One region of the Bacillus cereus group sp. BfR-BA-01383 genome, then DNA from elsewhere that is predicted to be linked to it. Evidence: riboswitches for the same ligand, from Rfam matches in the RefSeq annotation. Region 1 holds a riboswitch; each other region holds the start of a gene.

Region 1 (5,296 bases):
AAATGATGGAGTTTTTGGAGGGGGAAACATCACTTTAAAAACCTATAAATCACTAGTGAGGAATCGATCTCATGTGAGGTTTTCTGACATGAGGTTTGTTTTTGTCAAGAAAATTATTTGCGTTCGGGCAAAGTTATTTTGTTGTCAGATTTTAATTTTTGATTTATGATTTTTAACAGGGACAAAATGTAGTGAATTGTCGAATAATATGTAATACTCTTAATTTCTTAGTTTTATAGATATAGATAGAATGAGAGATAGATAGAGTGACACATCGAGGGGGGTTACAACAAGTATGAAAAGAATAGGACTTGCATGGCAAATTTTAATAGGACTTGTGCTTGGTATTGCAGTTGGTGCGATTTTCTTTGACAATCCAGCAGTTGCGAAGTACTTACAACCAATTGGTGATATTTTCATCCGATTAATTAAAATGATCGTTGTACCGATTGTTGTAGCAAGTATTGTTGTTGGGGTTGCTGGTGTTGGTGATATTAAAAAGTTAGGTCGATTAGGCGGAAAAACAATTCTTTACTTCGAGATTATTACAACGATTGCGATTGTTGTTGGTCTATTGGTAGCGAATATTTTCCAGCCAGGAACCGGCGTCGATATGGATAAATTAACAAAAACGGATATTTCTAAATATGCAGAAACAACAGAGCAAGTACAAAGTCATTCGTTTGCGGATACATTTGTAAATATTGTTCCTACGAACATTATGAAATCATTAGCTGAAGGTGATATGCTTGCTATTATCTTCTTCTCTGTACTATTTGGTTTAGGTGTAGCAGCGATTGGTGAGCGTGGTAAACCAGTTCTGCAATTTTTCCAAGGTGTAGCAGACGCCATGTTTTACGTTACGAACCAAGTTATGAAATTTGCACCATTTGGTGTATTCGCATTAATTGGTGTTACAGTTTCTACATTTGGCCTTTCTTCATTAATTCCATTAGGGAAATTACTCATTGTAGTATACGGAGCAATGATCTTCTTCGTTGTGGTCGTGTTAGGACTTACAGCGAAAATATTTGGAATTAACATTTTCCAATTCTTTAAGATTTTAAAAGACGAGCTGATCTTAGCGTATTCTACAGCAAGTTCAGAAACAGTTTTACCGAAAATCATGGAGAAAATGGAAAAATTCGGTTGCCCGAAAGCAATTACATCTTTCGTTATTCCGACAGGTTATTCATTTAACTTAGATGGATCAACTTTATATCAAGCAATTGCAGCAATTTTCTTAGCGCAAATGTACGGTATTGATTTGTCCATTACGGAACAGATTACATTATTACTTGTATTAATGGTTACATCAAAAGGTATCGCGGGTGTACCGGGCGTATCATTCGTTGTACTATTAGCGACACTTGGTACAGTAGGTATCCCAGCTGAAGGTTTAGCATTCATCGCTGGTATTGACCGTATTTTAGATATGGCTCGTACAGCGGTTAACGTTGTAGGTAACTCTTTAGCAGCTGTAGTTATGTCTAAGTGGGAAGGTCAATATGACGCTGAAAAAGGACAAGCTTATTTAAAAGAGATATCTGAAAAGGGTCAAGCGGCTTAATTATAATATGAACAAGCTCTCACATAATATGTGGGGGCTTTTCTATATATAGAAGAGGAGCGGACGTAATGAAACGTAAATATGGTGACGGTTCTTCGTGGAAGCGACTAATAGAGAAGAATTATATAGTCAAGCAAGTTGAAGCAGGTATGTTAGGGGTATTGGATATAAAAAAAGTGAGAGAGCCTAGTTATAAAGAATACAATGGTAAAGAACTTTGTATTGCAGATGATGGGTATACATGGATGCAATATTTTATAACGGGGAAGAACTTTGCGATAACAGCTATGCTAGATGATAGAAAAAAATTAGTGCAATATTATATTGACGTAACGAAACAATATGAAATAGACGAACGAGGTTTACCTTATTTTGATGATTTATATTTAGATGTAGTAGTGTTACCAAACGGTGAAATATATATATTGGATGAAGATGAGTTAGAGGATGCATATAAGATGGGTGATGTTACAAAGGAAGAATATGAATTAGCTTGGCATACAACAAAATGGATAATAGCGGCAATAAAAAAGAGAGAATTTTATTGGATTTCAATTTTAGAGAAAGAAATTGAAAAGTTGAAATGATTGCTGTATTCGTGTTTTTGTATAATTACCAAAAAAATCTATACAAAAAATAATTGACTTTTTTTTTGTAAGCAAGTAAAGTTAGGGAAGAAATTATTATTAAAAAATAAATACGAAACCTTCTTATAAAGAGAGGCGGAGGGACTGGCCCTACGATGCCTCGGCAGCGGACTCGATTTCAGAGTGCTGTGCCAAATCCAGCAAGCATGTGCTTGAAAGATGAGAAGAGTGTTTCTTATAGATGTATAAGACCTCTTCTCGTTGGAAGAGGTCTTTTGTTATTCATTAGAAAAAAGGTTGAAACTAGGGAGAGATGGTACTTTGAAAGAAACGAGAGGAAATGGTTTAGCTTTATTACCGCTTGGAATATTTTTGGCACTATTTATTGGTTCTGGAATTATTACAGGTGATTTCTATAAATTGCCGATACTTGTAGCGATTTCAATTGCTGTAGGAATCGCTTTAGCGATGAATCGTAAAGAAAGCTTTAATGTGAAAGTAGAACGATTTGCTAAAGGGGCAGGAAACCCTGATATTATGATTATGGTTCTGATTTTTGTACTCGCAGGGGCGTTCTCTGAAACAGCAAAAGGGATGGGCGGAGTCGATTCAACTGTTAACTTAGCGTTATCTATTTTGCCGCAAGGATTTATCGTTGCTGGGATTTTTATTATCGGGGCGTTTATTTCATTAGCGATGGGAACTTCAATGGGAACAATTGCGGCGTTAGCACCGATTGCTGTAGGTATTAGTGGGCAAACTGATATCTCAATTGCATTAACAATGGCGACGGTTGTTGGCGGAGCGATGTTTGGTGATAATCTATCGTTTATTTCTGACACAACAATTGCAGCGGTTCGTTCACAAGGAACGGAAATGAAAGATAAATTTAAAACGAACTTTTTAATTGTATTACCAGCGGCTATTATTACAATTGTACTATTAGTAATACTTACTATAGGAAGTGACACAGAAATTAAAGCCCATACATTCGATTGGATAAAGATTTTACCGTATGCAGGAGTACTTATTACAGCACTGCTTGGTTGGAATGTACTCATTGTATTAACTGGTGGAACTGTATTATCTGGTGTAATCGGTCTTATAGATGGAAGTTATACGTTAGAGAGTTTCTTTAAAAGTGTAACGACTGGAATGGGCGGTATGATGGAGTTGGTGCTACTTGCTATTTTAATTGGTGGTATGGTTGAATTGATCCAATATAATGGCGGTATTCAATATTTAATGAATCTTTTAACGCGTAATATTCGTTCGAAAAAGGGAGCGGAGTTTGGTATTGCCGGATTAGTGAGCATGACGAATATGTGTACAGCAAACAATACAATTTCGATCATTTTTACAGGTCCACTTGCGAAAAATATTGCGGATCAATATGAAATTGATCCCCGTAAATCAGCGAGTGTATTAGATCTTTTCTCATGTTGTGTGCAAGGGTTAATCCCGTATGGTGCTCAAATGTTAACTGCGGCAGGATTTGCAGCGTTATCTCCGATTGAATTGTTGCCATATGCATTTTATCCAATTTTAGTTGGAGTATGTGGAATCATTTCTATATTAATTGGTTTCCCGAGGTTTTCTAAAGTAGGAGAAAAGAAAGAGTATCATAAAATAGCATAATTAAATTGAATTTTATTAGTAGTAACAGAAGCCAAGCCGTACAGAGAACATTCTCTGTACGGCTTTTTATGTGCGATAAAAGAGTAAATCACCTGTGTTTTTACAAAAGGCTGAATTCAACTCAGTCTTAAGTCTGAGGCGAAAACGGTTCTTAAGCTCGTTATGGAAAAATGAAAAAATAGTTAAGATAAGAGTATCAAATCGAAGGGAGGCGAGCACAAGATGAAACAATTTCTAGCGTTTATCGCGGCCGGTATTTTGGCTTTAATTGCTCTTGGTAGTCTTGCTGGTATTGTAGGATTCGCAATTGGAGCAGGAGTTGTGTACTGGAGCTATAAATCATTTGTGCGAGCTAAATCATTCTTTGGAAAGTTAGCTTGGGGTATTGTTGGTTTAATCGGTTTGTCCATTGCACTTTCTCATTCCCCAGCATTAATCGGTATCGCAGCACTAGTAGTTTTATACTACGGATACCGTGAGTGGAAAAAAGAAAAAAATGTAGTTGTTGATTCTGCTCCAGAAAGTTCTAAACCATATAGCAACTTTGAAGATGAGTGGAACAAGTTAATGAAAAACTAATATAAAATAAATCAAATTATAAAGTAGAAGAGAGGAAGATTATAATGAAACAATCTTTATTCGGACGTGTACGCGATGCAATTTTAGCTGATTTTCATAATGTGTTAGATGAGAAAGAAAGAAAAAATCCAATTGCTATGTTAAACCAATATTTACGCGATAGTGAGCGTGAAATAACAAAAATTGAGAAGTTAATTCAGCGTCATAAAACATTAAAATCTAACTTCGCTCGTGAGCTTGAGCAAGCACGTTATTTCGTTAATAAAAGATCAAAGCAAGCTATCATCGCACAAGAAGCAGGCGAACTACAATTGCATGAACGTGCATTAGAAGAAGTAGCGTATTATGAAGGGCAAGTAACTCGCTTAGAAGAAATGTATGCTGGTGTTGTAGAGCAAATTGATGAGTTAGAGCGTCGTCTTTCAGAAATGAAAAATAAATTAAAAGAAATGAACGCAAAGCGTATGGAATTAATGGCACGTGAAAATATGGCGCATGCAAACCGTCGTATGAATACTGCTATGCATAAAATGGATGAAAATAATCCGTTCTTACGATTCGAAGAAATTGAAGATCATATTCGTGATTTAGAGCTTCGTATAAATGAAGAGCATGAGCGTGATACATTTGATATGAAAATTGCAAAACTAGAGCGTGAGATGAAAGAGAAAAATGAAGTATCGTTAACGAAAGAGTTAACAAAATAATTGTAGTATATAATAAAACAGGCGTATGATATAGTGATAGAAGAAAAGGTGTTGGAAAGCAATGCCTTTTCTTCTATGTATATGTAATTAGAAGGGGGGAGCTGAAATGAAGAAGCAATTTTCAAAAACACAATTAATGGGGATGCTCCTCATCATATTTGGATTCGGTCTTTTTCTTGATATGGTACTTGGACATTTTGAACCAGGTGGTCTAA
Region 2 (5,296 bases), on a different contig from region 1:
AATTAAATGATTTGTTTCTAAACCATATTTATCACCTTGGGATTTTAAGTACTCTTCATTAATTGGTAAGAATGTTGAGAATGTCGTTAAGCTTAAGAAGTAGGGAACAGGACGATCTAGTTGTACTTCTAAAGTTTTATCATCAAGAGCTTTGACGCCTAGTTGATCAACCGGTAATTGTTTTTGATTTATTTGTTTCGCATTCTTTATGTCGAAGAATAAGAATGCATATTCAGCTGCTGTTTCAGGATTTACGGCACGTTGCCAAGCGAAGGCAAAGTCTTTTGCTGTAACAGGAGTACCGTTTGACCATTTCGAATCACGAAGATGGAATGTGTATTTTGTTTTATCGGGACTAACGTCAACCGATTCAGCAACGCCAGGAACAGGCTTATTATCTTCTCCCATTGCATATAAACCTTCAAAAACATTGCGCATTACGTTCATAGATTCCCCGTCTGTTGCTTTTGCAACATCCATTGTTGGAATTTCTGAAGCAAATGATAAGTTAATTACTTGTTTATTAGGTGCTTTATCGTTTGCTTTCGCTCCGCTTGTATTTTCTTTATTTCCCCCGCAAGCAGTTAGTAGTAGACTTGCCCCTAAAACAGATGCAACAACAGGTACAACTTTTTTCTTCATTGTTCGTTCCTCCCTAAATGTGTTGTTCGTAACGTCATAATGTCCATGTCTTGAAGTGTAGCTATAGAAGAGAAAACCTATTATGGATATGTGTATGTAGGTAGTTAGGTGTTCTATACATATATACATGTTGAACTATAATCTATCGTTATATGTTTCAACGTAGTAGACATTATATCTTGATGGTTAAATATTTCGTTTCTTTGATTATTTAGAATATTAACACTGGTAAGAACTATATGTCAATAATAAAAAATGGAGTATTAATTTCGTAAAATAATATATTGGAAAAGCAAATTTCCTCGTATTAGGGAATCTGCTTTTAATATATTTTGCTAAAAAAACAATAGGTGTGAGTGGAAACACGATGATTAAAATTGTATTTTATTTTTCAATTTTTGCCCACTTGAAGTTTAATTGACCTGCAAAGTCCACTTGCACAATGCCTTTCACATAAGAACGTTCTAAATAGGATTCTCCTTTTTGATAAAGAGGAGCGATAACAGAGTCTTTAAACAATATTTTTTCTGACGCTATTAATGCGTCAAAGCGGGCCTTTTCATCACCAGCTAAAGTCGTTTTCACTTTTTCTATTGTTTCATCGAACTCTTTATTAGAGTAATGATCTAAGTTGTAAGGATTATTTGTTGTAAACAATTCAAGGAATGTAATTGGATCAGCAAAGTCAGGGCTCCAACCGTCAATTCCGATTTCGTAGTCACCTTTTAATAAAAGTGAAACTTGTTGCTTACGCGGTTGCGGTTTTATATTTACTGTTAAGCCTTCTAAATTCTTTTCTAGTTGCCCTTTTAGGAACTCACCAGTTTTCTTCTCAAGGTCACCGTCACTTGTTAACAATTCTAATGTGATCTTTTCAGAACCAAGTTCTTTTTTTGCTTTTTTCCATAATTCTTGTGCAGATTTTGTATCAACTTTTGTTAAATCGCCGTTTGCAGCACGGAAGTCTTTTCCGTCAGGCCCTTTTGCAAAGTTTTTTGGTACGAGACCATAAGTTGGTGTAGAGCCATCATTTAATAACGTATTTACAAAGGATTTTCTATCAATTGTTTGATTGATTGCTTGGCGTGCAGAAACGTTTTGAAGTACTTTGTTTTGCTGATTCATACGTAAAAATTGTACGCCTACGTTTGGACGTTCTTTAAAGTTAGCATCTTTTTTATATTTATCAACGAAGTCAGATGTTAGTTTGATACGGTCTAATTGTTTAGATTCGAATAAATTTACTTCTGTTGATTTTTCTTTTACGACGTTAAAGTTGATTTCTTCCAGTTTGACAGTATCTTTATCCCAATAGGTAGGATTTTTCTTGAATTTAAAGCTTTGTTCGTGCTTCCAATCGCTTAGTGTAAAAGCCCCGTTGTACAAAATTGTATTATCTTCTAAAGCGTACTTATCACCTTGTGCTTTAAAGAATTCTTCGTTAATTGGTAGAAATGTTGGGAACGCTGTTAAGCTAATAAAGTACGGAACAGGACGCTCTAATTCTACTTCAAACGTATGGTCATCAACTGCTTTTACACCAAGTTGGTCGGCTGGAAGTTCTTTGTTGTTAATTTTTGTTGCGTTTTTAATATCAAAGAATAGAAATGCATATTCAGAGGCTGTCGCTGGGTCAACAGCTCTTTGCCAAGCGAAGACAAAATCTTTTGCTGTAACAGGAGTACCGTTTGACCATTTTGAATCTCGTAAATGGAATGTGTATTTCGTTTTATCGCCACTTACTTCATGAGATTTTGCAACACCAGGAACAGGTTTATTACCTTCACCAAGATTATACAAACCTTCAAATACGTTTCTCATTACTTGACCAGAATCAGTATCTGTAGCACGAGCTGTATCCATCGTTCGAATCTCAGTAGGTGAAGATAAGTTTAAAACCTGTTTACTAGGTGCCTCGTCTTTTGCATTTGCTCCGCTAGCTTCGTTTTTATAACTACCGCAACCAGTTAATAAAATACTTACTCCTACAACTGATGCGATACCGGGTACAAACTTCTTTTTCATTTGATTTTCCTCCTAAATAATTAATAAGTTTGGATGATGATGAGGGAAATGAAAAATAAAAAAATCCCTCTTTTCTGATTGAGAAAGAGGGATTTTTACGTACAAGTTATGCACCCGTATATAAACGAAGTCCCTCATTCTATCTTTCAAGCATAAAGCTTGCAGGAAGTGGCACAGTATTCAAAATGAACCTGCTGCCGAGGTTTCAAAGGGCCAGTCCCTCCACCTCTCTTGATACAATGAGTAAACGAATAAATTTTATTAATTTTTGTGTTTCTTTGATAATTCAAAATCTTACACCTTGGATACGAAGGTGTCAATCAAATGAAATATAGTTTAAATTTTCAGTTTTTTTAAAAGTAAAAAAACCACTGCATATGGCAGTGGTTTCCTACTAGAAGTTAAAGTTATCTGGATCTGGACCGACGCGATGATTTTCATTTAAAGCTTGAATTGCTTTCATATCATCTGAGCTTAATTCAAAGTCGAAGATGTTTGCATTTTCAATAATGCGGTGTTCTTTAATTGATTTAGGAATCGTTACAACTTCATTTTGTAAATCCCAGCGTAAAATAACTTGTGCAGTCGATTTATTATATTTTGTAGCGATTTCTTGTAAGGTTGGATTATCCAGTAGTTGCCCTTGCATTAATGGTGACCAAGCTTCAAGTTGGATGTTATGTTCTTTACAGAAAGTGTGTAATTCTTCTTGTGCTAAGCGTGGATGGTATTCCACTTGGTTAACCATTGGCTTAATTTCAGCGATTTCAAATACGTCTTGTAAGTGGTGGATATGGAAATTACTCACACCAATAGCACGAACACGACCATCTTTATAAAGTTTTTCTAACGCTTTCCATGATTCAGTATATTTCCCTTTTACAGGCCAATGTACTAGGTATAAATCTAAATATTCTAGACCTAATTTTTCTAAAGTCGTTTCAAAAGCTTGAAGTGTTGATTCGTAGCCTTGATCGCTATTCCACACTTTTGAAGTGATGAATAACTCTTCACGAGGAATACCGGATTCGCGAATTGCTTGACCAACGCCATCTTCATTTTGATATATTGCTGCAGTATCGATGCTACGGTATCCATTTTTAATCGCTGCTTTTACAGAATCGATTACTTCCGATCCATCTTCTACTTTGAAAACACCTAAGCCGAACCAAGGCATTTTCACACCGTTATGCAATGTTGTATAGTCTTTTAAACTTGTTAAATTCATATTATTTCCCCCTAGCTTTTTTGTTTGTTGCTTCTACTGCTTGTTGAATTGCTTCTGAAAAATTATATTCATATAAAGTTTTAAGACCTTCAGCTGTGGAACCGCCTGGTGTTGTTACTTGTTCGCGGAGGTTAGCTGGATCTTGCGTCTGTTCAAGCATAGAAGCAGAGCCAGAAATCATTTGAATGACAAGGTGTTTTGCGGTTGCTTCATCGACTCCATAACTTTTTGTTGCTTCAATCAAGCTTTCAGCAAAGTAATAAAGGAAAGCTGGTGCACTTCCAGTAACTGCAGTAAGCTGATGAATTTCTTCCTCGGTGCAAAGTTGTGAAGTACCAATGCCTCTTAACAGCAGTTGCAGGGTTTCTTGATGCATCTCGTTTACTGATTGTCCCATTGTATATAAGGAGATAGACTTACCAATTTCAGCAGCTGTATTTGGCATAATCCAAGCAACAGGTGTGCCTTGGGGAAGTCTCTCTTCTAAATAAGATGGTCCGATTCCGGCAGCTACTGTTACGACAAATTGGTTGGTTAGAAGAGGAGATAACTCCTTTAATAACTGTTCATGTGCAGCAGGTGGCATCGCTAAAACAATCGTATCAACAGATGCAATATGCTGCTTCCAATCTGTTGTAGTAGACACGTTATATTGCCCTTGTAATTGTTCTAGCTTTTCTACGTTGCTTCGGTTGGAAACGATAATTTCTTCGATATATTCTCTGCTTGTTTTCAGTAATCCGGAAAATATAGCTTCTGCCATACGACCGGCACCAATAAATAAAATTCGATGTTTATTTTGCATATCCTTTATTCCTTTCTAGTGGAGATATGTTATAAAAAACGATACCATCTTTAAGAGAATTTTGTAAAAAGAAAAGGCTTATAGTGAAAAGAATGAAATTGGAGGGAGGAGGATTGATACAAAAAGGTTATAAATATTATTATATTTGAAAAATAGTTGTAATTAAAAAATCCCTGAAGTAGTTATACTTCAGGGATTAATGGAATATAAGTCTATGCTTTCGTCATACCAAGCAATACGGCGCCACCGATAATTAAAACACTACCTAGTGCAATAAAGATCAATTGGCGTTTTGTTTTCTTTTCGCCTAAGAAGACAATCGCACCGAATGTTGAGATAATGATACCAGTTTGAGATAATGGGAAGCTTGTTGCTACTCCGACACGTGGTAATGAAAGAAGTAAGAATAAGTTTCCTGTTCCCCATAGTAAACCAGATAAAGCATTACGAATTGCATATTTGTTAAATGGTTTATGTTTAGATGTCAGTACAACTGCCCCAACGAACATACCAACTGCCTGCGGTAAAATAGCAGACCAACCATCGATATTATACCAACGAATAATAATTACATATACAAGATAGCCGAAAGTAGA
Region 3 (5,296 bases), on a different contig from region 1:
TGTATAGAGGGCCTTTTTAGGCTTTCTATACCTTTATTGGAGTGATGTAAGTTGGTGAAAAAACATTCCACTATTATGCTCTGGATTATTCCTTTATTATTTTTCATTCATAACCTTGAAGAGGCTTTCCAGATGCCACAATATCTTGTTAATCAATTTTCAATTCATTTCATAGACAATAAACAATTTATCATTGCAATTACTATATTAACAATCTTTGTTCTACTCATAGTCATTCTATACCAATTACAAATCTTATCTTCTATTTACTGGATTATTTTTATTCAAGGAGCTATTTTCTTTAACGCTGTTCAACATATTATTTTATTTGTTATTTATCGTTCTTATAATCCAGGAGTAATCTCAGCATCTATCATTATCCTATTTTCTCTTTTCTTATTTTCATCAAAGAAACTATTAATCCCTAAAAAGAAATTAGCAATTACACTCATTTTTAGTTTAATCTCTTACCCAATCATAATTTGGATCTCCTTATTATTAGCTAGCTGCTTTAATTAAAAAAAGACCAGAAAAACTCCTGGTCCATCACTCTACTTAACAAACATTGGATTCTACGTTATACAAAATTGGAAGGTACAGAATTAGGGTTTGTTTGTTAAGTAGATTATATGTTGAACGAACTAACAGCGGAGGGGTTCCTTCTGTTAATCCATTAAACCCAATCATTACTTTACAATTTGTTCAAGCTCCTCAAGTGAAAGATCTACTGAAATTGAACCATCATTTGTTTCTTTCTTAATTGCATCTGTTACTTCTTTTGAATGATACAATTCAATTACCTTTTTCAGTGTTGGATCATCTTTATCTTTCGTACGAGCTGCGAAAATATTAATATAAGGCTTCGCATTTTCATTTTTTGGATCTTCTAAGAAAATCGGATCCTTCGCTGGATCTAATCCAGCTTGACCAGCAACACCGTTATTAATAACTGAAGCTGCTACATCTTTTAACACACGAGGTGTTTGTTGTGCGATAACCGGTGTAATTTTTAACTTCTTCGGATTTTCAGCGATACCACTTGGATCTCCAAATAGACCAAAATCTTTCTTAAGCTTTAATAATCCAGCTGCATCAAGTAGTTTTAATGCGCGCGCTTGGTTCGTTGGATCATTTGGAATAGCAATTTCTGAACCATCTGGAATTTCATTTGCTTTCTTATGTTTTTCAGAGTATAAGCCCATTGGTGCAATTTGTGTTGTACCGACAGCTGTAATATCTAGCTTATGCTCTTTTTTAAATTGTTCTAAGAAAGCAATGTGCTGGAATGAGTTTAATTCAATATCTCCATCAGCTAACGCTTTGTTTGGAGTTGTATAATCAGAGAACTCAACTAGTTTAATTTTAATTCCTTCTTTTTCAGCTTTCTTCTTTAAAATTTCCCAAGCGTCTCCATCCGTTCCTGTTACGCCGACGCGAACTACTTTCTCTTTCGCTCCTGCACCCGTGTCTCCACTTGAGCAGCCGCTTAATGCTGAAATCCCTACAATCGCTGATAATGCAAATGCTAAAATTTTCTTCATTTTCTTTTCCCCTCTTCCTTTTTATGATCTGCGTAAAAAGACTTTCGCAAAGTAGTTTCCTAAATTTTGAGCTATCTGTACAAGAATAATAAGTAAAACGACCGTTACAAACATAACTGATGTATCAAAACGTTGATAACCATATGTCATCGCTAAGTCACCAAGACCGCCACCACCGACAAGTCCAGCAACTGCTGAAAATTCAATTAAACCAACTGTCATAAACGTCACACCTAAGATCAATGGCGCTAACGCTTCTGGCACAAGAATTTCAAAAACGATTCTAAGTGGTGAAGCTCCCATCGCTTGCGCTGCTTCAATTACCCCTTTCGGAACAGAAACAAGATTTGTTTCAACCATTCTAGCAATACCAATTGATGCAACTAACGTCATTGGAAAGATTGCTGCCGCTGTTCCAATCGTCGTTCCGATAACACTTCTTGTTATTGGACTTAAAGCTACTAAAAAGATAATGAACGGAACCGGACGAATTGTATTAATAATGACATTAAGAATTGAAAAGACCCATTTATTTTCTAAAAAATTCCCTTTACGTGTTACATATAAAAGTAAACCTAGAGGTATACCAAGAATTGTAGCAAATATAAGGGTTACAATTACCATTAAGAGGGTATCCCCCGTCGCATCTAATATACGAGGCCAAAATATACTCCAATCAACTCGCATGAGCTTCTACCTCCTTCAGCTGCACTTGCAGTCTTAGATGTTGTAATGCTTTTTGAATTTCTCTCTGCTCACCTTGCAGTTCTACAAGAAGATTTCCAAATAAAACATTTTGGAGTTCAATAATATTTCCGTACAGTACATTTACATCAACGTTATAGTTTTTTGCGATATATGATAGTACCGGCTGTCCTGTCTCCTCACCAGTAAAAGTTAGGCGATAAATCTGACCTCCGTTTTGAATTTTCGCTAGAACACTTTCTGGTAAGTGATCATTAATAACAGAACGCACAAAGTTTTGAGTCGTCTTTGTTTTTGGTTGTGTGAAAACATCAAACAGTTTTCCTTCTTCAATAACTCTTCCCTTCTCCATTACAGCTACACGGTGACAAATTTCTTTCACCACATGCATTTCATGTGTAATAAGAAGAATTGTTAAATTATATTCTCGATTTACTTTTTTCAATAAGTTCAAAATTTCTGTCGTTGTTTCTGGATCTAAAGCTGATGTCGCCTCATCACATATAAGAATATCCGGTGATGTTGCAAGTGCTCTTGCAATCCCAACACGTTGCTTTTGTCCGCCTGATAGCTGCTCTGGATAATAGTTTGCTTTATCTTCTAATCCTACAAACTTCAGCAGTTCATTTACCCTTTCTTTGATCTCATTCTTTGGTACTTTCGCTAACTTTAATGGATAAGCAATATTTCCAAACACTGTTCTTGAATTAAATAAATTAAAGCTTTGAAAAATCATCCCGATTCTTTGTCTTAATTTACGTAATTCTTTCGTCGACAATGATGTAATATCTTTATCATCTATCGAAATCGTTCCCGCAGTTGGTCTTTCCAACATGTTTACTAAGCGTAATAACGTACTCTTTCCAGCGCCACTAAAACCGATAATGCCAAAAATTTCGCCCTTCTCAACTGATAACGTTACATCCTCCACCGCATGAACAGATTGCCCACCTGATTCATATACTTTACTTACATTGTTAAAAGAAATCATTTTCTTCCCTCCTATATGCTATAAAAACTTGAAGGAGAGCTTTCGAGGTAAAATAAAAAGTGCTCTCCTTCTTATCAACCATAAAGATAAGAAGGAGAGCACTTATATGTACTCATTCACATCTTCTCATCTTCCAAGCCTTTATAGGCTTGCTGGAGTTAGCACGGTATTAAAAAAACCCGTTGCTGAGGTATCGTAGGGCCAGTCCCTCCACCTCTCTGGATAAGAATGTATCGATTTAATTGTCGTTTAATTAATTCTCATTATAGAACTCTGAATAATAAGAGTCAATATATTTTTCGGAAAAATATTAATTATTTCTTTATTGAAATTTTAGAATGAAAAATAATAAAAAAATAGTAATCTTTAAAGTTATGTAAAATTCTTCTCCCTCATATTTTTAAACAGGAGAATCTTCTCTATGAATTGAATAACATTATTTGAATATGAAATCGGAGGAAGATAAATATATGAAAACAACTCTTTTACTCGTTGATATTCAAAATGATTATTTTCCAAATGGAAAGATGGAATTGCGTAATCCAGTAGAAGCAAGTGAATACGCTAGTCAGCTACTGCAACACTTTAGAATAAGAAACGAACCTATTTTTCATATCCAACATGTAGCAATAAAAGATGATGCTACTTTTTTTCTACCAAATACAGAAGGTGTACATATTCACAAAAATGTCCGTCCACTTAGAGAAGAAATGGTTATACTCAAACATTATCCAAATAGCTTCCGAGAAACTGATCTTCTAGAACAATTACAGCGTTTAGACATTGAGCACGTCGTCATATGCGGGATGATGACTCATATGTGTATTGATGCTACCGTAAGGGCTGCTTTTGATTTTGGCTTTCAATGTACCGTTATACATGATGCTTGTGCTACAAAAGATCTTTCATTTAAAAACGCTACTATACCAGCTGTTTATATTCACAATACAATTCTGGCAAGTTTAAATGGAGTGTATGCAAATGTAATGAGTACGGAAGAGTTTTTAACTACAAAAAAACACTCCATTCAGTGAGCAAAACCGAAAAGAGTGTTTCTTGTCAAACCATAGATTTTCTTTCAAATTGTATTATACAGGAAATCCTTAAAATGAATACTAAAAAATGTGACTAATAAGTCAACTTTTCTCGTTGTTTTGTTTCTATTTACATGTTTATCCCGCTATTAATAGGGTTTAGCTAGTTCTAATCACCTTATAGTAATATATGGTAATTACTTTCGATCCAAATGAACTAGTTTCCCCTATTATAGGGTAAGTTAAAGCATACATTGTCCAAAACGTTAAATATATATAACTATAAATGGCTATGGAAAAATAAAGCCTGTGTCTTCAATGGCCAAGTACTTTTCGATATAGGCTCTATTATTTGCTGTATCTTTAAAATAACGTTTGATCAAAAACAGGGGTATGTGTAGCAATGGAACAAAAACTTACGTTAAGTATTAGCGGACATAAACTACTGATTTTTATATATTTGAACGATGAATAACTTACCTATTTTCTTGTGTTTGCTCGCGCCATATACAGAAAAATTCAGGAAAACGTAACGTATTATTTATCTGTTTGTTTTTGCTTCTTTTTCAAATACTCCGCACGCAATTTTTCAAGTTGCTGCTTTTTATCAAATTTGGCAGGCGTCTGTTTTTCATGAAACTTTGCCACAGCTACCTGACTTTTGTAATCCAATTGGTATTTTCCCACTTTGTTCACCTACTTTTCTTGTCTTTAAAGAGAATCTATTCAACAAATATAATATACCTTATTTTACTGAAATAAACCTTATTACTTTATTAGTTTTTCTACTTATATCTATCTTAATCCACATGTAGAAAGTTTTTCAAAAAAAGAGATCTTCGCAGACTGCGAAGATCTCTTCTACTATTTCTTATAAAGTTTCAGAAGTAGTTTTTGCTTGCATGTGAAGTGCTAAGTAATCAGGGCCACCAGCTTTAGAGTCTGTACCAGACATGTTAAAGCCACCGAATGGTTGGTAACCTACGATTGCACCAGTACATCCACGGTTGAAGTATAAGTTACCA

The links. Region 1 has a riboswitch for S-adenosylmethionine ahead of MR065_RS13590 (Na+/H+ antiporter NhaC family protein). Riboswitches for the same ligand answer to the same signal wherever they lie in the genome.
Region 2: it holds a riboswitch for S-adenosylmethionine, as region 1 does, so the genes downstream of both, MR065_RS21455 (peptide ABC transporter substrate-binding protein) here and MR065_RS13590 (Na+/H+ antiporter NhaC family protein) in region 1, are expected to answer to the same signal.
Region 3: it holds a riboswitch for S-adenosylmethionine, as region 1 does, so the genes downstream of both, MR065_RS22955 (methionine ABC transporter ATP-binding protein) here and MR065_RS13590 (Na+/H+ antiporter NhaC family protein) in region 1, are expected to answer to the same signal.

The regions. Positions count from the first base shown of each region.
Region 1 is NZ_JAKUFP010000012.1:38,386-43,681, forward strand. Features, by position in the region: gene gltP (glutamate/aspartate:proton symporter GltP) at 296-1,570, shown strand; gene MR065_RS13585 (ribonuclease FAU-1 family protein) at 1,639-2,157, shown strand; SAM riboswitch class I at 2,278-2,383, shown strand; gene MR065_RS13590 (Na+/H+ antiporter NhaC family protein) at 2,479-3,795, shown strand; gene MR065_RS13595 (lmo0954 family membrane protein) at 4,018-4,374, shown strand; gene MR065_RS13600 (PspA/IM30 family protein) at 4,419-5,081, shown strand; gene liaF (cell wall-active antibiotics response protein LiaF) at 5,188-5,296, shown strand, end outside.
Region 2 is NZ_JAKUFP010000030.1:49,563-54,858, reverse strand. Features, by position in the region: partial or broken gene MR065_RS21460 (peptide ABC transporter substrate-binding protein) at 1-642, opposite strand, end outside; gene MR065_RS21455 (peptide ABC transporter substrate-binding protein) at 1,027-2,667, opposite strand; SAM riboswitch class I at 2,804-2,908, opposite strand; gene MR065_RS21450 (aldo/keto reductase) at 3,062-3,895, opposite strand; gene proC (pyrroline-5-carboxylate reductase) at 3,897-4,700, opposite strand; gene MR065_RS21440 (GRP family sugar transporter) at 4,913-5,296, opposite strand, start outside.
Region 3 is NZ_JAKUFP010000037.1:7,606-12,901, forward strand. Features, by position in the region: gene MR065_RS22940 (HXXEE domain-containing protein) at 76-519, shown strand; gene MR065_RS22945 (MetQ/NlpA family ABC transporter substrate-binding protein) at 687-1,541, opposite strand; gene MR065_RS22950 (methionine ABC transporter permease) at 1,563-2,228, opposite strand; gene MR065_RS22955 (methionine ABC transporter ATP-binding protein) at 2,218-3,237, opposite strand; SAM riboswitch class I at 3,361-3,466, opposite strand; gene MR065_RS22960 (cysteine hydrolase family protein) at 3,708-4,271, shown strand; gene MR065_RS22965 (hypothetical protein) at 4,809-4,958, opposite strand; gene pruA (L-glutamate gamma-semialdehyde dehydrogenase) at 5,143-5,296, opposite strand, start outside.